3 regions of the Blautia faecicola genome follow, and region 1 is predicted to be linked to each of the others. Evidence: predicted binding sites of a transcription regulator. Region 1 holds the regulator's gene; each other region holds the start of a gene.
The links. The regulator Rex, encoded in region 1, represses fermentation and respiration genes when NADH is low (regulators of the CRP and FNR family bind a similar motif). The targets are predictions, from matches to a motif close to ATTGTTAANTANTTAACAAT.
Positions count from the first base shown of each region.

Region 2: the regulator Rex is predicted to act here: its motif matches at 5,566-5,585, upstream of serC (3-phosphoserine/phosphohydroxythreonine transaminase).
Region 3: the regulator Rex is predicted to act here: its motif matches at 3,758-3,777, upstream of fucO (lactaldehyde reductase).

Region 1 is NZ_SDKC01000001.1:1,760,154-1,767,937, forward strand. Features, by position in the region: gene alr (alanine racemase) at 1-957, opposite strand, end outside; gene ETP43_RS07945 (NAD(P)H-hydrate dehydratase) at 947-2,482, opposite strand; gene ETP43_RS07950 (redox-sensing transcriptional repressor Rex) at 2,595-3,248, opposite strand; gene ETP43_RS07955 (ABC-F family ATP-binding cassette domain-containing protein) at 3,400-5,307, shown strand; gene ETP43_RS07960 (S8 family peptidase) at 5,533-6,366, opposite strand; gene ETP43_RS07965 (S8 family peptidase) at 6,469-7,784, shown strand, end outside.
Region 2 is NZ_SDKC01000001.1:1,489,926-1,497,709, reverse strand. Features, by position in the region: gene ETP43_RS06650 (mechanosensitive ion channel family protein) at 1-577, opposite strand, end outside; gene glgB (1,4-alpha-glucan branching protein GlgB) at 574-3,024, opposite strand; gene ETP43_RS06640 (phosphoglycerate dehydrogenase) at 3,189-4,352, opposite strand; gene serC (3-phosphoserine/phosphohydroxythreonine transaminase) at 4,354-5,436, opposite strand; gene ilvB (biosynthetic-type acetolactate synthase large subunit) at 5,675-7,360, opposite strand; gene ilvD (dihydroxy-acid dehydratase) at 7,378-7,784, opposite strand, start outside.
Region 3 is NZ_SDKC01000001.1:2,786,394-2,794,177, reverse strand. Features, by position in the region: gene ETP43_RS12605 (sensor domain-containing diguanylate cyclase) at 1-585, shown strand, start outside; gene ETP43_RS12600 (GGDEF domain-containing phosphodiesterase) at 575-2,491, shown strand; gene fucO (lactaldehyde reductase) at 2,554-3,702, opposite strand; gene ETP43_RS12590 (TetR/AcrR family transcriptional regulator) at 3,842-4,432, opposite strand; gene ETP43_RS12585 (AraC family transcriptional regulator) at 4,570-5,805, shown strand; gene ETP43_RS12580 (AEC family transporter) at 5,826-6,749, shown strand; gene ETP43_RS12575 (DUF4317 family protein) at 6,786-7,409, shown strand; gene ETP43_RS12570 (alpha-galactosidase) at 7,507-7,784, shown strand, end outside.

The DNA.
Region 1 (7,784 bases):
CTGATCCATACAGACTCTTCCGATGATCGGTGCTTTCTTTCCATTGATCAGTACATATCCCTTATTAGAGAGGGAGCGCGGATAGCCGTCCGCATAGCCGACCGGAATGGTTGCGATCCGTGTAGAGTCCTTCGTTGTGACAAAGGTTCCTCCGTAGCTTACGGCAACGCCGGCTTCTACTTCTTTGACAAAGGAAATATGGCTCTTCAGCTCCATCATCGGGTGCAGTTCCACTCCCGGATTGACAACTTCGTTGGAAGGAGCAATTCCATAGAGCGTGATTCCCGGACGTACCGCATCCAGATCGCCCTCGCGGTGCCAGAGAATTCCCGCACTGTTGTTGCAGTGACGGACAGGAATCTGAATACCTGCTTCTTCGAGCAGCATCAGAAATTCCTGATATTTCGCAAACTGCTGGTGTGCGAAGGTCAGATCCTGCTCATCTGCTCTTGCAAAATGTGTAAAAGCACCTTCAATCGTAATGCCCGGAAGTTTGCTGATCCGCAGGATCTCCGGGATACTTTCTTTCGGATGACGGAAACCGATCCGGGTCATGCCGGTATCGAATGCCAGATGAATCGGATGTACTTTTCCGGCTTTCTGTGCTTCCTGAGATAAAAGCTCAGCTGTTTCATAATCAAATACTGCCGGTCGGATCTCCAAATCCACCAGTGTCTGATAATCTTCCGGGAAGACATAGCCAAGAATCAGGATCGGTTTTTTCATTCCAGCCTCCCGAAGTTCTTCCGCTTCCGGTACATTTGCCACCGCATATCCCCAGATATAATCCTTTTTCTCCATCAGGCGGGCAACCGGAACGGATCCGTGACCGTAAGCGTTGGCTTTGATCACGCCGATCATCTTCGTTCCCGGTGTAAGATTTTTTCTCATATTTTCCAGATTCTGTTCCAGCGCATCCATATGGATGGCGGCATAGATCCGACTGTTATTTTTCATAATTATTTTCTCCTGTATCTTCTTTTCTGGCAATTTTTCGATCAAGCATCTGCAATTGTACACAAAGCCCCGAAAGGATATCTGAGGCAGTCATGGAACGCGCTCCTTTTTCCTGTGCAGCGTGATCACCGGCAATTCCATGAAGCCATGCGGCAAATGGTGCTGCCTGAGAAGAACGCATCCCCTGCGCCAGCAGTCCTGCTGTGATCCCGCATAGAACATCGCCGGAACCCGCAGTAGCCATCCCATGATTACCGGTCAGGTTCAGATAATATACTCCGTCTGCTGTCCGGATCCAGGTGCGTGCGTCTTTCATGATCAGAGTACACGGACATTGTCTGTACAAAGTTTCCATAGCTTCCTGCGGATGTGCCTTCAGATCACCGATGGTGCAGTCTGCCAGTCGGCTCATCTCTCCCATATGGGGTGTCAGGATACAGGAAGCGTCACACTGTGATTGCAGATCTTTTCGTTTTGCCAGAAGATTTAAAGCATCTGCATCCATGACTATAGGCTTGCTCTGGCGGAATGTCAATACCATTTGCAGCAAATCCTCTGCTGTTTTGGAAGTGGAAAGCCCCGGACCAATCGCAATTACATCTGCCCAGTGCATGGCTTTTTTCAGAACATCTGCAAGTTTCTCGTGCTGCATGGAGGAATCGTAAACCGAGAGCATGGCTTCCGGAAACTGCTGCTGTAAGATCGTCCGGTTGCTCTCATCGGTCAGGATACGGACCATTCCGGCACCGCTTACAAGTGCTGCTTTCGAGGAAAAATACGCGGCGCCGCTCATGTTGCGGCTGCCCGCAATCAGAAGGACTTTTCCGAAGGTTCCTTTATTACCTCCCGGATCCCGCGCGGGAAGCCAGGAAATGGCTTCTTTATCCAATGCATAAATTCCTTTGGATGCACCGTAGATTCCGACATCTTTTACCTGGACGTTACCAGCATAGACGGTTCCCGGATACAGGCTTATCCCTAGTTTGCGGTAGGCAAACGTAACGGTTTCTGCTGCCCGGACAGCGGTTCCCATAACCTGTCCCGTTCCCGCATGGATGCCGGAAGGAATATCCACCGCGAGAACCGGAACGCCGGAAGCATTGATCGCATCCACCAGAGTCTGATATTTTCCTGACAATTCCCGGGATAATCCGACGCCAAAAAGTGCATCTACGATAGTAGTATATTCAGAAAACCGGCAGTTGTTGACTATGGATACCTGATAATTTTTGGCTGCCTGCCATTGGATCTTCATCTCTTCGGTAAAAGAAGCGGGATTGCCCGCCAGATATAGATCCACCGAATACCCTGCCAGATGCAGCAGTCTTGCAACTGCCATACCATCCGCTCCGTTATTGCCGGAACCACACACAACCAGTGTTTTTTTCAGAGAAAAATGCTGTCTCAGACAATCAAATACAGCAAGTGCCGCCCGCTCCATCAAAACCAGGGACGGAATCCCCATCGTTTGGATCGTAGCCTGATCCAGCTGTTTCATCTGTTCTCCTGTTACTAAAATCTGCATAGTTATGATCTCTCCTGTCACTATCATCAAACTTGGTCCACCGGACCAATGATTGACGTGTAATGCAAAAAAGCTGCTGCCCTTTTCGGCAGCAGCCTCGCTGAAATTTTCTTTATTCCTGTAGGTGGTCTTTCTCAAAGCGGCTCAGGTTATAAGACAGCCGCATCAGACTTTCCGAAAGGTGTACATTTTCCACAATCACATCATCCGGCATGAAAAGGTTCAGGTCGGTATGTGCAAAGTTCCAGATCGCTTTTACTCCCACATCTACCAGAAGTTTCGCCATATCAAGTGCTTTTGCTTTTGGAAGAGTCAGTGTTGCAATCTCCACATGATTATTTTTTACAAATTCCGGAAGTTCATCAATCATACGAATCTCGATGCCACGCACGGAAACTCCCCGCATGACCGGGTTTACATCGAAGATTCCCACAATCTTAAATCCCTGTTTTTCAAACTGCGTATAATTGGCAAGTGCCTGACCGAGATTACCGGCACCTACGATGATCATATTGTGTGTGCGATCCAGACCCAGGATTTTCGCAATTTCCGAATGGAGATATTTTACATTATATCCGTATCCCTGCTGTCCAAATCCACCAAAATTGTTCAGATCCTGCCGGATCTGAGATGCTGTCACTTTCATCCGTCCGCTCAACTCATTGGACGAGATTCTCTCTACGCCATCTTCCATCAGTTCTCCCAGATAACGATAATATCGGGGGAGCCGTTTGATGACTGCTCTTGATATATCTTTTTCCTCCACACTGCTTTCCTCCTGCATCATATTAGTTTTATTATAGTTAAGTGTGAAAAGTTTGTCAAATAATCTTAGGGATTTTGTTGCGATTTTCTTGCGAATTTTCCTCATTCATGTATAATATTCGGTAGACTTGTGAAATTTAAGGAGGTTTTTCATGATTTTATCATGTCAGAATATCAATAAATCATTCGTAACCGATGATATTTTACAGGATGTGTCCTTTCATCTGGAAGAGCGGGAAAAGGCAGCACTGATTGGACCGAACGGAGCCGGTAAGTCCACCCTGTTAAAAATTATCATGCAGGAAATACCGGCAGATTCCGGTGAGGTAGTTATTGCCAAAGGGAAAACGCTCGGTTATCTGGCACAGCATCAGGAAGTCAGCGGGGATAATACCATCTACGAGGAACTGCTTTCTGTCAAACAATATCTGCTCGATATGGAAGAAAAGATCCGTACGATGGAACAGCAGATGAAGACGCTGACCGGCCGGGAACTGGATGAACTGCTCTCTTCCTACTCCCGTCTGACCCATCAGTTCGAACTGGAAGGCGGATATGCCTGCCGCAGTGAGGTTGTGGGGGTATTAAAAGGTCTTGGCTTTGAGGAAGAGGATTTTTCCAGAAAGATCGGTACGTTATCCGGTGGTCAGAAGACCCGTGTGGCGCTCGGCCGCCTGCTGTTATCCAATCCGGATATCATTCTTCTTGACGAGCCGACCAACCACCTGGATATGGACTCGATCGCATGGCTGGAGACATATCTCATTAACTATAAAGGAGCTGTATTTATTGTCTCCCATGACCGGTATTTTCTGGATCGTGTCGTGACGAAGGTGGTTGAGATCGACCGGGGACACGTTCGTACCTTTATGGGTAATTATTCTGCATATGCGGAGAAAAAAGCGATGATCCGTGATGCGGAATACAAAGCATGGATGAATCAACAGCAGGAAATCAAGCATCAGGAAGAAGTTATCGCAAAGTTAAAATCTTTTAACCGCGAAAAATCAATCAAACGTGCGGAGAGCCGCGAAAAGATGCTGGATAAGATCGAAGTGCTGGATAAACCGGTGGAAGAAAATACGGAGATGCATCTGGAACTGACACCGCGAGTGGTCAGTGGAAATGATGTATTGACGGTAAAAGATCTGGCGAAAGCATTTCCACAGCAGGATCTCTTCTCAGGCGTAGATTTCTCGATAAAACGCGGAGAACGGGTTGCAATCATCGGTGCCAACGGAACCGGTAAAACAACGATCCTCAAGATTTTAAATGGTCTTGTGGAGCCGGATGCGGGAGAAATCGAACTGGGAAGCAAAGTACAGATCGGTTACTACGATCAGGAACACCATGTACTCCATATGGAAAAAACAATTTTTGAGGAGATTTCGGATGAGTACCCGTATCTGACCAATACAGAGATCCGCAATGTGCTGGCAGCGTTCTTATTTACCGGGGATGATGTATTTAAACTGATCAGTGCCCTGAGCGGTGGGGAACGTGGTCGTGTATCCCTGGCGAAGCTGATGCTTTCGGAAGCAAACTTCCTGATCCTCGACGAGCCGACCAACCACCTGGATATCGTATCGAAGGAAATTCTGGAGCAGGCGCTCAACCGCTACACCGGAACGGTTCTGTATGTGTCCCACGACCGTTATTTTATTAACCAGACCGCAACCCGGATCCTGGAGCTTACGAACCAGGCGATGGTTAATTACATCGGTAATTATGACTATTATCTGGAGAAAAAAGAAGAACTGACACAGATCTATGCGCCGAAGGAGGATGAGGCTGTCGCAGATGCATCCGTTTCTGCCACCAAACTCGACTGGAAACAGCAGAAAGAGGAACAGGCGAGACTTCGAAAACGGGAAAATGATCTGAAAAAGACGGAAGCCGAGATCGAAAAACTTGAAACCAGAGACAGCGAGATCGACGAGGAAATGGCGCAGCCGGAAGTCGCCGTCAATGTGGCGGAATGTGTACGGCTTTCGAAAGAAAAAGCGGAAATCGCAGAAAAATTGGAAGAACTGTATGCGAAATGGGAAGAACTGGCGTAGACAGCCCGGAGGCTGCCAATCCGTCAGACATATAGTAAGACGAATAATCATCATTTAACTACAATAAAAGTCCGTGAGAAACCAATAGTAATCGGTTTTCACGGACTTTTTCTATCTTATATCACACAACTTCAAGATGCTGAGACTCTGAGGCTGCATGAAGTTGCGGCAGAGATTGTATCCTGAAAAACATGGTCGTAGCTGCTTTTCTCTTCTGCATTTCGTTTAGAGCGTGAGAAGCTTTCGGATATCCAGTTTTCCCCACCCCTGCCGGTTTCTCGGATATCCGAGGTCGATGCAGGATTCCCGTAACAGCATCTTCACTTCCACGTTCGTAAGAAGCGGATCTTTCTGCAACAGTAAAGCGATCGCACCCGAGACCTTTGGTGTGGACATCGAGGTTCCGCTTTTGATCGCATAACTGTTCCTTTTATTGGCACAGGAGATCACATCGGCGCCCGGAGCGACAAGATCCGGTTTACAGACACATTCTGCCGTCGGACCTGCACCGGAGACGGAACTGATCCGGTCAAGCATATCACTCGCTCCGACGGTGATCACTTTCTTACTGCTTCCCGGAGCTGTGACACTGCCATATGCGGGTCCCATATTTCCTGCCGCGGTTACCACCACAAATCCCTGATCCCATGCCTGTTCTACTGCTTTTACCAGCCGTGTGGCGGCTTTTGAATCTTTTGCTGCAGCGCCCACAGAAATATTGATAATACGGATCCCGTAGCGCTTCTGATTGGCTGAGATCCATTGCAGGGCCCGTAAAACGTCCTGTAATCTTCCGTTTCCCCGTTTATCAAGGATCTTTGCAGCAATCAGGTGGCAGCCGGGCGCAATACCCCGATAATGCCGTTCACAGGCACTTCCGTCCCCTGCAAGAATCCCCGCCACATGAGTTCCGTGCCCGGAGTCATCATAAGGGTAAGGACGGCGTCCAAGAAAATCCTGAAATCCCCGGATCCGATCTCCAAAATCCGCGTGAGGGTACAGTCCGGTATCGAGGATCGCAACACCGATACCGGTTCCCGTCCATGTATTTGCATGCATAGAAAATCTGGCCTTTTTTCTATGTTATGATACCAGGGTCAAAAGGTTAGAAGGAAAGAGAAAACAGGGCATATAGTAGAAAAAAAGACTAACAGGTATACTATGACGCAGCAACAGGAAGATATTTATGCAAATGACAGGATGGATCTGATCATCCCCTACGGAAAGATCGGGGAAGTATACTATCAGCAGATCATCGCTCCGTATACGCCTACGATACTGAACGACCAGTTTGCAGTGATCCATGTACCAATGCGTTCGAATGCGATTCTGGGAAATATTCAGTTTGTGTACAGTCTGGTTCCGAATCTGTATGTTCCGTTAGACACAACCAGTCTGGAAGTCAGCGGAATCCTTCAGACGCAGAACCAGCCGGGATTACAACTTCATGGAGCAAATATATTACTTGGGTTTGTGGATACGGGGATCAACTACACACACCCTGCTTTTTTAACTGCAACCGGTCAAACACGGATCGTGGAAATCTGGGATCAGACACTGCCCTCTCCCGCCGGGGACGGTCCTTTCGGGTACGGGACGGTCTATACGGCAGAACAGATTCAGGAAGCACTCGGGCGGGAGGATCCACTCTCACTTGTTCCGGTCAGTGATCCGCAGGGACACGGAACCTTTGTGACCGGGGTAGCGGCAGGAAGCGAAAATCGGCAGCAGGAATTTATCGGGGCAGCCGATGAGGCACAGATTGCGGTGGTAAAACTGAAAGAGGCAAAACAGCCATTACAGGATTTTTATTTTTATTCCGGCGAAGGACCGGTGTATCAGGAAAATGATATTATGGCGGGAATCCAGTACCTTGTAGAACTGGCAGACCGTCTACAGTTGCCGCTGGTGTTGTGCCTGGCGCTGGGAAGTAATCAGGGGGATCATATGGGATATACCCCGCTCGATATCAGCTTGCAGAACCTTGGCACGGTTCCGGGAATCGCCAGTGTCACCGCAGCGGGGAATGAAGCAGGCAAAGCACACCATTATTTTGGAAGCATTACGGGCAACACGGAATCAGCCTCCGTGGAAATCCTGGTTCCGGACGGATGCAAAGGATTCTTTGTGGAACTGTGGTGCTTCCCGCCGGAACTTTTTTCTGTCGGTTTCCGCTCTCCCTCCGGCGAGGTCATCCCGCGTGTACCTGCAAGACTGGGACAGATGCAGAGTATTCCCTTTTTTCTCGACCGCACGCGCATTGAACTGTATTATGAGGTGGTGCAGAGCACTTCCGGCAGCCAGCTGATCTTTCTTCGGTTTGTGGCTCCCACACCGGGTATCTGGACGATCCAGGTCTATGCATCCGGGAATTCCAGAAGCGAATTCCATCTGTGGCTTCCCATCAGTGGGTTTATCTCCACGAATGTTACATTCCTTACGCCGGATTCTTACACAACCATCACAGCCCCAGGCAA
Region 2 (7,784 bases), 270 kb from region 1:
CATAGGAAATTCCGACCTTGATCTCCAGCCTTCTTTTTTCCATCGCGGTTACATTCGTGATACTGTCGTTCGTCAGCACAGAGTTCGGAATCACGATCCGGCGGCTGTCGATGGTCATCAGCGTCGTGTAATACAATTCAATCTTCTGCACCGTTCCCTCGGTCTTTTCCCCGTTTTCAATGATGTAATCACCCACGGAGAACGGACGCAGGAACATGATGATCAGTCCGCCTGCAAAGTTTGATAAGCCGCCCTGCAACGCCAAACTGATCGCCACGCCGGCGGAACCAACCAGCGCAGCCACCGAAGTCTTGTCCACACCAAGGTTCCCGGCGATCGTCAGGATCAGGATCAGATGCATTCCGATCTTGATTCCCGATAAAAGAAAACTTTTCGTAGCCTCATCGCTTCCAAACTTCATCAGCTGTTTCCGAAGTTTTTTACAGAACCATCCAATCAGTTTTGTTCCGATGAAATAAACGATCAGCGCAAGAATTACTTTCAGCACAAAATCAAGAAGTCCGCCCTGTGGAATGCTCCCCTTCCACTGAACCAGCGACTTTAATGCATTCATCATTCTGTCTTAGTCTCCTTTTTTGCTGTTGCTGTCTTTTTCGCTTTTGGTTTTTTCGCAGCTTCCGCTTCTTTCGCCGTGCGTTTTTCTTTCTCCTCGGCTCCCTTCTTCTCCGCAGTCTCTAATTTCTGCTGGATTACTTTTCGGAGTCCTTCTTTTTTTGCCGTTGCAGATGTCGCTTTCTCTCCTTCTTTTCCGGCTGTCTTTTTCGAGGTTTTCGCCGTTTTGTTCGTTGATGTCTTTGCAGCTGTCTTTGTAAAACTGTAGATAGACACACTCAGCGGTGCAACTTTCACTTTGATCGTATACGGCCGGTCATCCGTCTCTTCTTTCTTCGCAATTTTCACACGCGGATTGACCACGCCGGAACCACCGTATTCTTTCGCATCGCTGTTCAGGATTTCTTTGTATTTTCCTGCATACGGAACGCCTACCAGTTCCTCTTCATAGGTAACATCCGAGAAATTGCAGATCACAACCAGTGTATCTTCCTGTTTTTTTGCTTTTCGAAGGAAGGTCACCATGCTCTTTTCCCATTCCACACAGTTGATCCACTCAAATCCATCGGAATCATAGTCCAGTTCCCACAGTGCCGGATGCGTCTTATACAGCTGGATCAGCGCTTTGGTATAGTTCTGCATCTGCCGGTGTGCCGGTTTTTCCAGGTCTTCCCAGTCAAGAGCTTTATTTTCCGCCCATTCGTGAACCTGACCGTATTCCTGTCCCATGAACAATAATTTCTTGCCCGGATGCGTCATAAAGAAACCATATGCCGCACGCAGGTTGGCGAATTTCTTATCTTCGGTTCCCGGCATTTTCTCTAACAGAGAACCTTTCTGGTGTACCACCTCATCGTGGGAGAGACTCAGCATAAACCGCTCGCTGTACGCGTAGATCATACTAAAGGTCAGTTCGTTATGATGGGAACCACGAAAATACGGATCATTGCTCATATAGCCGATGAAATCGTTCATCCAGCCCATATTCCATTTGTAATCAAATCCCAGACCGTCTTCCGTCTCCACGCTTCCGGTCACTCTCGGCCATGCCGTGGACTCTTCTGCGATCAGCAGGGCATCCGGATGTTTCTTTTTGAAAATGGAATTCAGGTGTTTTAAGAATTCCACGGCATCCAGATTTTCATTGCCGCCGTAGATATTTGCCACCCACTCACCGTCGTTCTTTCCATAGTCCAGATACAGCATCGAAGCCACCGCATCAAAACGGATACCGTCTGCATGGAACTTTTCTGTCCAGAACAGTGCATTGGCGATCAGGAAGTTCTTCACCTGTGGTCTGCCGTAATTATAGATCAGTGTACCCCAGTGCGGATGATACCCCTGTCTCGGATCGAGATGTTCGTAAAGGCATGTGCCGTCAAAATTGGCAAGTCCAAACGTATCCCGCGGAAAATGCGCCGGTACCCAGTCAAGAATCACACCGATTCCCGCCTGATGCAAGGTATCCACAAAATACATAAAGTCTTCCGGTGAACCGTAACGGCTGGTCGGTGCATAATATCCGGTCACCTGATAGCCCCAGGAGGCATCAAACGGATGTTCCATAATCGGCATCAGTTCTACATGGGTATACCCCATCTCTTTGACATATGCCACGATCATCGGTGCCAGTTCCCGGTAATTGTAAAATTCTCTTCCGTCTTCCGGTTTCTTCCAGGATCCCAGATGCATCTCATAGACAAACATCGGTGCATCCTCGGTCTGGATCTTTTTCCGGTCTTTCATCCAGGTCTGGTCTTTCCAGGTATATCCGTTCAGCTCTGCCACGATCGATGCCGTTGCCGGACGAAGTTCCGCCTGGTTTGCATACGGATCGGCTTTCAGATAGATCAGACCATCCTTTAATTTCAGTTCGTATTTGTACAGGGAGCCTACCGGAATCTGCGGGATAAACAGCTCATAGATTCCCGATACGGAAAGCCGCTGCATCTGGTACACTCTGCCGTCCCAGTGGTTAAAATCGCCAACCACGCTGACACGTGATGCATTCGGTGCCCAGACTGCAAAATACACGCCGTCCACACCGTTGACAGTCATCGGATGCGCACCCAGTTTTTCGTAAATATCATAGCAGATGCCATTGATAAACTTCTGTTCTTCCTCCAGTGTAATCTGACAGGGAAATGCATACGCATCATAACATTCTGTCTGCTCTCCCTCTTTTTCCACCAAATAAGTATACTCCGGAATTTTTCTTCCGTTCAGTAATACGGCAAAATATCCCGCATCGTCTTCTTTGCTCATCAGGTATTCTTTGCCGTCTTTTGTTGTCTTCACCGTTACTTTGTCCGCTCCCGGAAAAAAGCACTGTACCAGCACCCCATCACCGGTCACATGTGGTCCGAGGATTTCTCTCGGTGCGTATTCTTCGGAATATACCACCGCTTCAATCTCCGGCCAGTCCATCAATTCATATAATTTATCAGACATAAACCCCTACCTCCTGCTTTTTTTCTCATATATTATATCTATCATACCATTTTCATACTCGAATTACAATCGTAAGAAGAAGTAAATAGAATACTATATTACACAAAAAGAGAATCGTCCAGCCTCTCGGATGTAACGACTCTCCTCTCTATATTATTTTCTATTTATTTTACGATTCTGACTTTCAGAACGCCCTTGATCTCGTCTAATTTATCGATGATCTCCTGCGTTGCCGGGGTTTCCAGGTCGATCAGGGTGTATGCGTAATCCCCTTTACTCTTGTTTGTCATATCGGAGATGTTCATGCCTGCGCCACCGAGAACGGTTGCGAACTGGCTGATCATATTAACTACGTTTCTGTGGTTGATGGCGATTCTTCCGGCTGCACTACAGATGCCCATATCACAGTTCGGATAGTTCACGGAATTATGGATATTACCATTTTCCAGATAAGCTCTCAGTTCTTTGACTGCCATGCATGCACAGTTGTCCTCGGATTCTGCTGTGGATGCGCCCAGATGCGGTGTTACCAGTGTATTTTTTGCACCTGCAACGGTCGGATTTGCAAAATCTGTAACATATTTTTTCACTTTTCCTGCTTCCAGTGCTTCTACCAGAGCAGTTTCATCCACCAGAAGGTCTCTGGAGAAATTTAACAGAACCACACCGTCTTTCATCATGGCGATACTGTCTTTGCTGATCATGCCCTTTGTGCTGTCAAGAAGCGGCACATGCAAGGTGATGTAATCACACTCTTTGAAAATATCTTCTACGTTAGCAATATGTTTGATCTCTCTGGAAAGCTTCCATGCAGTGTCTACGGATATATATGGATCGTATCCGTATACTTCCATGCCAAGATAAATAGCGGTATTGGCTACCATGGCTCCGATGGCTCCCAGACCGATGACACCGAGTTTCTTTCCTTTGATCTCGCAGCCGGCAAACTGTTTTTTCTGTTTCTCTGCCAGTTTTCCGACATTTTCGTTATCTTTTTCCTGTTTTACCCATTCTACACCGCCTACGATATCACGGGAAGCAAGGAGCATACCGGCGATCACCATTTCTTTGACACCGTTTGCATTGGCTCCCGGTGTGTTGAATACGACGATACCTTGTTCTGCACAGTCTTTTAACGGAATGTTGTTGACACCTGCTCCGGCACGGGCAATTGCCTGAATGTTTTCCGGTAATTTCATCTCATGCATCGAAGCACTTCTTACCAGGATCGCATCGGCTTTTTCTATTTCTTCTGTTTTTATGTAATCATTTGTAAATCCATCCAGTCCCACCTTGGAAATTGGATTCAGGCATTGATACTGAAACATCTTACAGATTCTCCTTCTCGAATTTTTTCATGAACTCTACTAATTTTTCCACGCCTTCGATCGGCATTGCGTTGTAAATACTTGCACGCATACCGCCAACGGTTCTGTGTCCCTTCAGATTCTCCAGACCTGCTTCTTTTGCTTCTTTTACGAATTTTGCATCCAGGTCAGGATCTCCGGTTACGAAAGGAACGTTCATCAGAGAACGGGAAGCTTTTTCTACAGTTCCCTTGAACAGTTTACTTTCATCCAGATAATCATACAGGATCTTGGCTTTCTTTTCGTTGCGCTCTTTCATTGCTTCCAGACCGCCCTGTTTTTTCAGCCACTTGAACACTTTACCACAGATGTAGATGCAGTAGCAGTTCGGTGTATTATAAAGAGAATTTGCATCAGCATGTGTTTTATATTTCATCATGGTCGGAGTTCCCGGCAATACATCGTCTGTGATCAGGTCATCTCTTACGATTGCAATGACCATGCCGGCCGGTCCGATATTTTTCTGTACACCACCGTAAATGATTGCATATTTACTTACATCTACCGGTTCAGACAGGAAACAGGAAGAAACATCTGCCACCAGATCTTTTCCTTTGGTATTTGGCAGTTCTTTGAATTTTGTTCCATAGATCGTATTATTCTCACAGATATATACATAATCTGCATCTTCGCTGATCGGAAGATCGGAACAGTCCGGGATATAAGAGAATGTCTTGTCTTCGGAAGTGGCAATCTTGTTTGCTTTTCCGTATTTCTGTGCTTCCTGCCATGCCTTCTTTGCCCACTGACCGGTTACGATATAATCGGCAACCTTGTTTTTCATCAGGTTCATCGGGATCATGGCAAACTGCAGAGATGCTCCGCCCTGAAGGAATAACACTTTATAGTTATCCGGGATGTGCATCAGGTCTCTCAGATCTTTTTCTGCTTCCTGAATAATCTGATCAAAAGCTTTGGAACGGTGACTCATCTCCATCACAGACATTCCTGTACCCTTGTAATCTAACATTTCTGCCTGTGCTTCTTTCAGCACTTCTTCCGGCAGTACAGCAGGACCCGCTGAAAAATTGTAAACTCTACTCACCTTAGTTTCCTCCTCTTTCTCACATTTTCATAACTGTTCCGTACCTTCGCGTATACCGGCTGAACAGTTATCCTTTTTCTTCTTTCCCGTCAACACTTTAGCGTGCTAACATATGAAACACTATACACCTCTGACAAATTATTGTCAATATCAAAATTCTGTTAAATATATTTTTATAGCAATAAAGCAAACCAGATATATATTTTTAATGTATCAGGTTTGCTTTATTTATTAATTCCTATTTTTCTTTCTTCGCAAGATCCTCTGCATCAAAGACTTCCTCGATTGGAGCTCCTGCAGGAACCATCGGGAATACTTTATCATCACAGTCGATCTGGCAGTCCAGCACAACGGTTGTGTTCAGTGCGATTGCTTTTTCGATCGCCGGACCCACCTCTTCTTTTTTGGTCACACGGATGCCAACTGCACCCATGGATTCTGCAAATTTTACGAAATCTACTTTATCATCCAGAATCGTACTGGAATAACGATGATCGTAGAACAGTGTCTGCCACTGGCGTACCATACCCAGTACATGGTTGTTAATAACGATCTCAATAAGCGGCAGGTTATTTCTTGCTGCCGTAGCAACTTCGTTCATGTTCATACGGAAGCATCCATCGCCTGCGACATTGACTACCACTTTGTCCGGGCATCCGAATTTGGCACCGATTGCTGCACCAAGACCGTAACCCATGGTTCCCAGTCCGCCGGAAGTGAGCAGAGTACGCGGTTCTTTGTATTTGTAATACTGGGCAGCCCACATCTGATGCTGTCCCACATCGGTAACGACGATCGCATCACCTTTTGTCACACGATACAGTTCTTCGATGACATACGGTCCGGTCAGACCTTCCTGGTTATATTTCAGCGGATATTTTGCTTTCATATCTTCCACTTCTTTCACCCAGGCATCGTGATTCTTCGGATGGATCTTTTTGTTTAATTCTTTTAATACTTCTTTAACATCGCCGATGATACTGCAGTCTACTTTAATGTTTTTGTTGATCTCTGCGGCATCCACATCGATCTGGATGATCTTTGCATTCTGTGCAAATTTTGCAGTGTTACCGGTTACTCGGTCAGAAAAACGTGCTCCCACAGTGATCAGGAGATCACACTTTGTCACACCCAGGTTGGATGTTTTGGTTCCGTGCATACCAAGCATACCGGTATACAGTTCGTCTTCTCCGGAAAATGCGCCTTTTCCCATCAGGGAATCCGTTACCGGAGAATTAATGGTGTGTGCAAATTTGCGCAGTTCTTCTGCCGCTCCGGAAGTGATCGCACCACCGCCCACGAAAATGAATGGTTTTTCTGCCTCACTGATCAGTTTTGCTGCCTGATCCAGGTCAGATTCCAGCATCTCGGCAGTATACGGAGCGATCGGTGTCGGCTCCTGATAAGTATATTCTGTAACAGCTGCTGTCACATCTTTTGTCACATCCACAAGTACCGGACCCGGTCTTCCGCTCTGTGCAATGGTAAATGCACGTCGGATCGCAGGTGCAAGGTCATGGATATCTTTTACGATCATACTATATTTGGTGATCGGCATAACAACGCCGGCGATATCAATCTCCTGGAAGCTGTCACGTCCGAGAAGTCCTGTTGCCACGTTAGCTGTGATCGCTACCATCGGGATAGAATCCATATGGGCTGTCGCGATACCGGTTACCAGATTGGTTGCTCCCGGACCGGAGGTTGCCATACATACACCTACTCTTCCGGTAGCACGGGCATATCCGTCAGCAGCATGGGAAGCACCCTGCTCATGAGATGTGAGTACATGGTGGATCTCATCGCTGTGTTTATATAAAGCATCATAGACATTCAGAATCGTTCCTCCCGGATATCCGAATACGGTGTCTACGCCCTGTTCTTTCAGGCATTCAATAATAATTTCTGATCCTGTAAGCTGCATCAGTCTTTCCTCCTAAATTATTTCTTCGGTACTTCGAGAATGGCACCACGGTTACCGCTGGTTACCATAGCTGCATAACGTGCCAGATATCCGGTCGTTACTTTCGGCTCACGCGGCTGCCAGTTTGCTTTTCTCTTTGCCAGTTCCTCGTCAGATACCAGCAGTTCCAGACTGGTTTCCGGAATATTAATACGGATCATGTCGCCTTCTTCTACCAGTGCGATTGGTCCGCCTACGGCTGCTTCCGGTGATACGTGTCCGATAGAAGCTCCTCTGGATGCTCCGGAGAATCGTCCGTCTGTGATCAGTGCTACGGAAGATCCCAGTCCCATACCTGCGATTGCGGAAGTCGGGTTCAGCATTTCTCTCATGCCGGGACCACCTTTTGGTCCTTCGTAACGGATCACAACAACATCACCCGCAA
Region 3 (7,784 bases), 1.0 Mb from region 1:
TCGCTTCTTTTGTGGGGTCTTGGCAGGGCTATGGTGGAAAATCTGCGTTTTAGGACGGAAGCAGAGGTATATAAAAAACTGGCGCAGGAAGATCAGATGACCGGTATGAAAAACCGGTATGCCTATGAAAAAATTTTAGAGGATCTTGAAGAGGGCATCTGCAACTGGAAAAATGCAGTGATGATATTTATGGATATGAATCATCTGAAACAGATAAATGACATTTATGGACATGGAGCCGGAGATGAACTTCTGATTGGAGCAGCACAGAGTATCCAGAAAGCGTATGGAAGTCTCGGATATTGTTTTCGGATAGGAGGAGACGAGTTTTGTGCGATTCTTCCGGAAATAAAAATATCCGAGGAAGAGCTTTCCTGCAGACTGGATGCCGCGGTAGAAGAATATAATCGTTCCAATGACCAGAAACTGTCAGTAGCCCGTGGATTCAGCTGGTTACAGGACAGTCGCGGGATGAGAAAGAGTATCAGTGACTGGAAGTTCGAGGCGGATCAGAATATGTACAGCAATAAGGGCTGGTACAAAAGAGAAGAAGCACAGGAGGAAGATGTCCACTATGAGATATAATATGGATTTTTTAGTGGCAGCACTGATCTTTCTGATTGTCTTATGGCATCATTTTATGAAACAACGGCAGTATGCCGGTAACAAGACAGAAAAAACATTTCAGATTTTTATGTTGCTTGGAATCGGAGATATTATACTGGATATGGTCAGTACAGTTGTTATTGACAACAGTCGTCCGGAATTCTCCAGGATACTTTATGTGATTTTAGTACTGTTTTATTTGTGCCAGCTGCTGATTCCACCGGTTCTTTATCTGTACTCACTGGCTCTGGCAGGATGGTCAGTGGAAGAAAAATTACCAGGGGTACGTTGTCTGCTGCTTTTGCCAACCGTGGTGCTTACGGTGCTGATCATGGGTAACTTTCAGACAGGTCTTTTGTTTTCAGTCTCAGCGAACGGAGCATATATCAGAGGGCCGCTGTATCTTATGATGTATATGCAGGCTGTCTGGTATGGACTGGTGATCGGTGGGGAAAGCATCCGGAATTATCAGAAACTTGGGAAACGAAAATTTGGTGTGATCTGGGAAATTCTTTTTATTATGGTCAGCTGTGTGCTGTTGCAGGGATTTTATCAGGAAGTTCTGCTGACCGGATTTGCTATAGCACTTTGTCTGATGGTCCTGCTGCTTGCCTTTCAGAACCCGTATGTGTATACCGATAATCTGACAGGACTTTTGGATATGCAATGTTTTCAGGAGTGGACAGAAGAACAGTGCAGACGCAAACGGGAGATTTATGTGGCAGTTGTTGATCTTAGGCAGCTGAAACAGCTGAATACCATTTACGGGGTTCCATGGGCAGATTGTTTTCTGAAAAAGATAGCAGGGCAGGTATGGGAGTTTACAGAAAGTCCCTATGTTTACAGAATCAGTGGGAAAAGGATACTGATCGGAATGTACTCTTTTGAAGAATACGAAGCGGTACTGCAGAAGCTGCTGCGGTATTTTTCTCATCCGATTGCCATGGAAGGGGAAGAAATTCTGTTTTCAGCAGCAATCTGCGGAATACCATACGGGAATCAGCTTGGCAGTGAAAATCTCCTGAATTATGTAGAATATCTGACGGCATTAGTTCCGAGAACTCAGGAAACATTGCTGGTCCGGGGGGATGAATACGTGAAGCACGGATTTCTCCGGCAAAAAACAATTGAAGCATATCTTTACAGAGCGATAGAAGAAGATCTGTTTGAAGTATATTATCAGCCGGTTTATTCGATCAGGGAAAAGAGGTTTGTTACGGCAGAAGCACTCAGCCGGCTGCATCACCCCGGCCTCGGACCGATATCTCCGGAAATATTTATCCGAATTGCTGAGCAGAATGGACAAATCAATGAGATTGGCCTGCTGCAGTTCCGAAAAGTGTGCCAGATGGTTCAAAAATGTCCGGAAATCATGCAGCAGCTGAAAAATATCAAGTACAATCTTTCACCGGCCCAGCTTCTGAAGAAAGGATATGTCGGACAATTGCTGGGAATTATCCGGGAACATGGATTGGAGCCGTCGTTTTTCCAGTTTGAGATCACAGAGACTGTTGCGACAGAATACAAAGAAGAGGTGTATGAGGCGGTGGAAGTCTTTGTAAAAGATGGTATAGGCCTGTGCATGGATGACTTTGGCTCCGGATATGCCAACCTGAATGCTGTACTGAAACTGCCGTTCCAGTGTATCAAGATGGATCGCTCCATGTTAAACGGTATTCGTCAGCATAAGGTAGCAGGAGAGTTTTATCGCAACATTGTAACGATTCTCCGGCAACAGGGATATACGATCGTGGCAGAAGGAGTAGAAGAGCAGGAAGAGGTGGAACTTATGGAAGCGTGGGGCGTGGATATGATTCAGGGATATTATTTTTCCAGACCGCTCCCGGTGGAGGAATTTCTGAAAAAGATCCGGGAAGCCGGATAAATAAAAAAGAGGAAGCTCATATCGGAGACTTCCTCTTTTTTGCAGAGTTTTATAAATGTTGCTTATTTCATGATCTTACGGAACAGATCTTTCAGATCTTCCACACTTGCGTCTTTCGGGTTACCCGGTGCGCAGGCATCTGCGTGAGCGGATTCTGCAAGGAACTGCAGGTCTTCTTCTTTGACAGCTTCGAGAACAGACGGGATTCCGACATCAGCGGACAGTTTCTTGACAGCATCGATGGCTGCTTTTCTGTACTCTTCCTGTGTCATATCGTCGACACCTTTCACACCCATAGCACGTGCAATCTCACGATATTTTTCACCGGTGCATTCCTGGTTGTATTCCATAACGATCGGCAGCATCATTGCGCAGGCAACACCGTGCGGGGTATCATAAACAGCACCCAGGGTATGAGCCATGGAATGAGCGATTCCCAGACCTACGTTGGAGAATCCCATACCTGCGATATACTGACCAAGAGCCATTCCCTCACGGCCTTCTTTTGTATTTTCCACAGCACCGCGAAGAGATCTGGAGATGATCTCGATGGCTTTCAGGTGGAACATATCTGTCATTTCCCATGCAGCCTTTGTGGTGTAACCTTCGATGGCATGGGTCAGAGCATCCATACCGGTGGAAGCGGTCAGTCCTTTTGGCATGGAAGCCATCATCTCCGGATCGACAATTGCGATGATCGGCATGTCGTGTGGGTCAACGCATACGAATTTACGTTTTCTTTCCACATCGGTAACGACATAGTTGATGGTTACTTCCGCAGCAGTTCCGGCTGTGGTAGGTACAGCGATGATCGGTACGCAAGGTTTCTTAGTCGGAGCCACACCTTCGAGGCTTCTGACATCTTCAAATTCCGGGTTTGCGATGATGATACCGATGGCTTTGGAAGTATCCATGGAAGAACCTCCGCCGATAGCGATCAGATAATCAGCACCGGAATCCTTGAAGGACTGTACGCCGTGCTGTACATTTTCGATGGTTGGATTCGGTTTGATGTCGCTGTAAAGTTCATAGTCCAGACCGTTTTCTTTTAACAGGTCTGTTACTTTGGAAGTTACATTGAATTTTACCAGATCCGGGTCGGAGCATACGAACGCTTTTTTAAATCCATGTGCCTTTGCTTCATTTACGATTTCCTGAATAGCACCTGCTCCGTGATAAGAAGTCTGATTTAACATGATACGATTTGCCATAATACAAACACTCCTTTTCTCTTAGGGAATCACCGCTTTCCGGCTGTTCCGTTCTTTTGTGATTATATTAACAATGTTTTTCCGAAAAAGAAAGTTACAGAATTCGGCAAATGTAACATTTTGATGGAAAAATTTTTTTTTATTCCGTCAGAACGCCGAAAGAAGCAAAAAGATCCGCCAGTTTGGCTGGCATGGCTTCCACCATCAGGCGTGCCAGGTCTTCCGGGGAGACTGCCATGCCGGAGAGTACCCATTCGATGGTCATGGAGATCGATCCGTGGCAGTACATCTCAAGGAGAAACCGGATATCATCGGATGCCGGAGCGCCGGTCTTTAACTGGATCAGATCCTGATAAAAGCGGAAGATCAGCTGAAAATCGTGTTCCCGCAGTGAGTTCTGCCGGTCATAACGGAAGGCGGCACGGAAAAATTCTTTTTCTTCTGCGATATAGGAAAATTTTAACTGTAAACCTTCCTGCACCGTTTTTCCCTGTCCCATGTATTCAAAGGATTTGATCAGTAGTTTATCAAAGTACCAGTTGATCAGATCAAATTTGTCCATGAAGTTCCGGTAAAAGGTCTGCCTGGTCAGACCGCAGTTCTCTGTGATCTGGCGGACGGTGATTGCGTCTACCGGAGTGTGGCACATACATTCCTTCATGGATTCCGCCAGACGGTATTTTGTTTTCTCTCCCCGGGTGAGGGAAGAGGTTTCAGTTGTCAGGGGCATAATAAGTACCTGCTTTCTTTAAAGATTTCCGTACTCTCTATCATACCACAGAAAAAAGAAAACAGAAGAGGAAAATAGAATTGCGAAAGCAGGGGGAATGAGATAAAATGACTGTATGACAACGAGGGGGATGAATTATGACAGAGACATACGTTTTGAAGCAGATGGTCAGCCTGGCACACACACCGTTTCAGATTGTGAACCGGGATGGAAGTGTGGAACTGGGAGTAGGGATGAGAAATGTGGAACGGCTGTTTTACGAAAAAAATCACCAGATGATAGCGGTCGCCAGAGAGAGAGCAAGAGAATATCCGGTGATCTTTGCGGAAAAACGGCTGTTATTTGCCGTATTTCCGGAAGATCCTGTGACGGGTCAGATCCTGCTTGCGGGACCGGTGGTGTCCAGAGCTTTGTCGAGGGAGCAGCTGATCGAAGTGCGCCGGGAATGGAACATGGGAAAAACAGATTATCAGCCACCTGTAACGAGCATCAAAAAAATGGTTTCGATGATGCTTCTGCTGCACTGGCAGAGCACCGGTGTTACGATGAGCGTGGATGAATTCTGGAAAAAAAACAGGAAAAATTATCAGTCCGGGCAGGAGTTTGAACGGCGCTTATCGAGAGAGCTGTTCCAGTATCAGGAAAATGTAGGACTTCACAACCCTTATGAACAGGAACTGCGTGAGATGAACAGCATTACCAACGGAGACATGGAAGCATTGAGCCGGAGTATGTCCGAAACCTATGAGGGAGAGATCGGAATTCTGGCGAAAGATCCGCTGCGTTCAGCGAAAAATGTGGCAATCGGAAATATTACGCTGGCATCCAGAGCGGCGATCCGCGGAGGAATGAGTACAGAAAAATCGTTTTCCCTGGCAGACAGCTTCAGCCAGCAGGTGGAAGAAATCGAAAATCTTCCGGAGGTGGAGGCTTTTAAGCGGGAAATCAAGTTTACCTATGCACGCATGGTGAAAGAAGAGAAAAATAATGAGATCGTGGAGGGGGAAAATCAGGTGAATCCGCTGATCGCACAGGTCAAAGACTATGTATTTCATCATCTGCACGGGGCGATACAGGTACAGGATATTGCACAGGCGCTGCAGGTGAATCCGGATTATCTCTCGCATCTATTCAGCACCAGTGAGAATATCACGATGATTGAATATATCCGGCAGGAAAAGGTGCGAAGAGGAGAGAACCTGTTAAAATACTCCGATTACCGGGTGCAGGATATCGCGTTTTACCTCGGTTTCAGCTCCCAGAGCCATTTTGCCAGAATCTTTCAGAAGACCACAGGCATGAATCCGAATGAGTACCGGAAGACCTTTGGAAATAAGAAAAAGTGGAAAACAAAAGCATCTGAGAGTACATAGAAGAACCAGGAGGAGAAAAAGTGATTGCATTATTGCTGATGCAGCAGATTGCTGTATTATTTCTGATTATGGGACTGGGATTCCTGATCGTAAAGCTGGGGATTGTGGAGACAGAGGACAGCCGGGTGCTTTCGATGGTGACGATTTATCTGGTGCTGCCCTGCGTGACGATTCATGCTTTTCAGATCGAATATTCCACAAAGATAAGAAATGGATTTCTGCTTGCAGTCGTCGCGGCGATCCTGATCCATGTAATATTGTTTATAGTCTGCGGGATTCTGAGAAAGCTGCTAAACATGGATGAGGTGGAGACGGCTTCGCTGATCTATTCAAATGCGGGCAATCTGATCCTGCCACTGGTGACGTCGATCCTGGGAGAAGAATGGGTGATCTATGCCAGCGGCTTTCTGTGTGTACAGACGATCATCGTGTGGACGCACGGACAGTCCCTGATGCAGGGACAGCGCCAGGTGAACTGGAAAAAGATCGTGCAGAACATCAATCTGATCGCGATCCTTGTGGGACTGGTGTTTTTCCTGTGTAACATCCATCTGCCGAAGATTCTCGATTCTATGACTTCCTCCCTTGCTGGCATGATCGGTCCGATCAGTATGGTGATGATCGGCATGCTTTTAGCGGGTGTGGACTGGAAACAGGTCTTTGGAAAACGGAGAATCTATGGGATTGTATTTTTGAAAATGATCGTGGTGCCGGGGATCATTACCCTGTGCCTGAAACTGGCGGCACCGCTGATCCCGATGGAGAATGCAAAAACGATCCTGTTGATCAGCCTGCTGGCAGTCATTGCCCCGACAGCGGTAACGATCACACAGATGGCACAGCTTTACAAGAGGGATGCGGCATATGCAAGTTCGATCAATGTATTTACCACGTTGGTGTGCATCGTGACGATGCCGCTGATGGTGATGTTGTATATGATGTAAAGCGTATTTGCATAAAATCAGACGGAGAGAGAAACTATGCGGATTAACAGAGAAGATATGCTGGAACTGACCCGGCGTATGACAGTAAAACGATCTTCCATGACCCGGATCGCGGGAGCTTATATGGACCGTGACGGATATGTGGACGGAACTTTTAACACGAATTTCCTGAAACTGTCCCCGGCAGACAAAGAGAAAAATCTGGCACTGGCGAAAGCCGTTCCGTTTTCGGAAACCAACGTCAATCTGAAGCGTTATCCGTTCCCGAAAGAACAGATGGCAGCCGGAACTATGTGGCAGCTGCTCAACGGGATCAAAAAGAGCGGATTGAAAAATGACGCCCTGATGGATATCTTTTATGAAATTGTCGGGGAACAGTACCGTTCCTACGGAGATTACGCCGTATATATGTTCCACGACCGCTACGATATCCCGGTGAAAGCGGCGGATCATGAGCGGGTAGGAGAATCGGAAGAAGTCTACGAATATCTGATCTGCATCTTCGCTCCGGTTAGCGGCGACTACGAACCGGGACAGCCGGAGTGTGGATTCCTCTACCCGGCATTCTGCGACAGAAGCAGCGACTGGAATTATGTGGATATTTACCAGAGAAATGCGGAGCGGCCGCACAATGAGCTGCGGAAGATTCTCGGGGTATAGAATAAAAGAAAAATAAAGTGAGTTACAATAAAGATAAGGTGACAACCAAGCCGGCATGACGGATCTGTGCGTCGGCTTGGTTTGAAAGGAGAAAAAAATGGCAATTGTATTCCACAAAGAGAGCAGATGTTTTCATCTGTATAACAACGAAGTAAGTTATATCATTCGTATCATGGAAAATGAGCAGTTAGAGCAGTTATATTATGGAAAGAAAATTCACGACCGGGAGGATTTTACGTATCTTCATGAGGAGTGCATGCGCTCCCAGATGTCCGTCTGTGTTCCGGAACCGGGCATCCTTTCCATGCAGTATACAAAACAGGAATTCCCGACTTACGGAACCGGTGATTACAGAAGCCCGGCATTGACGATCGT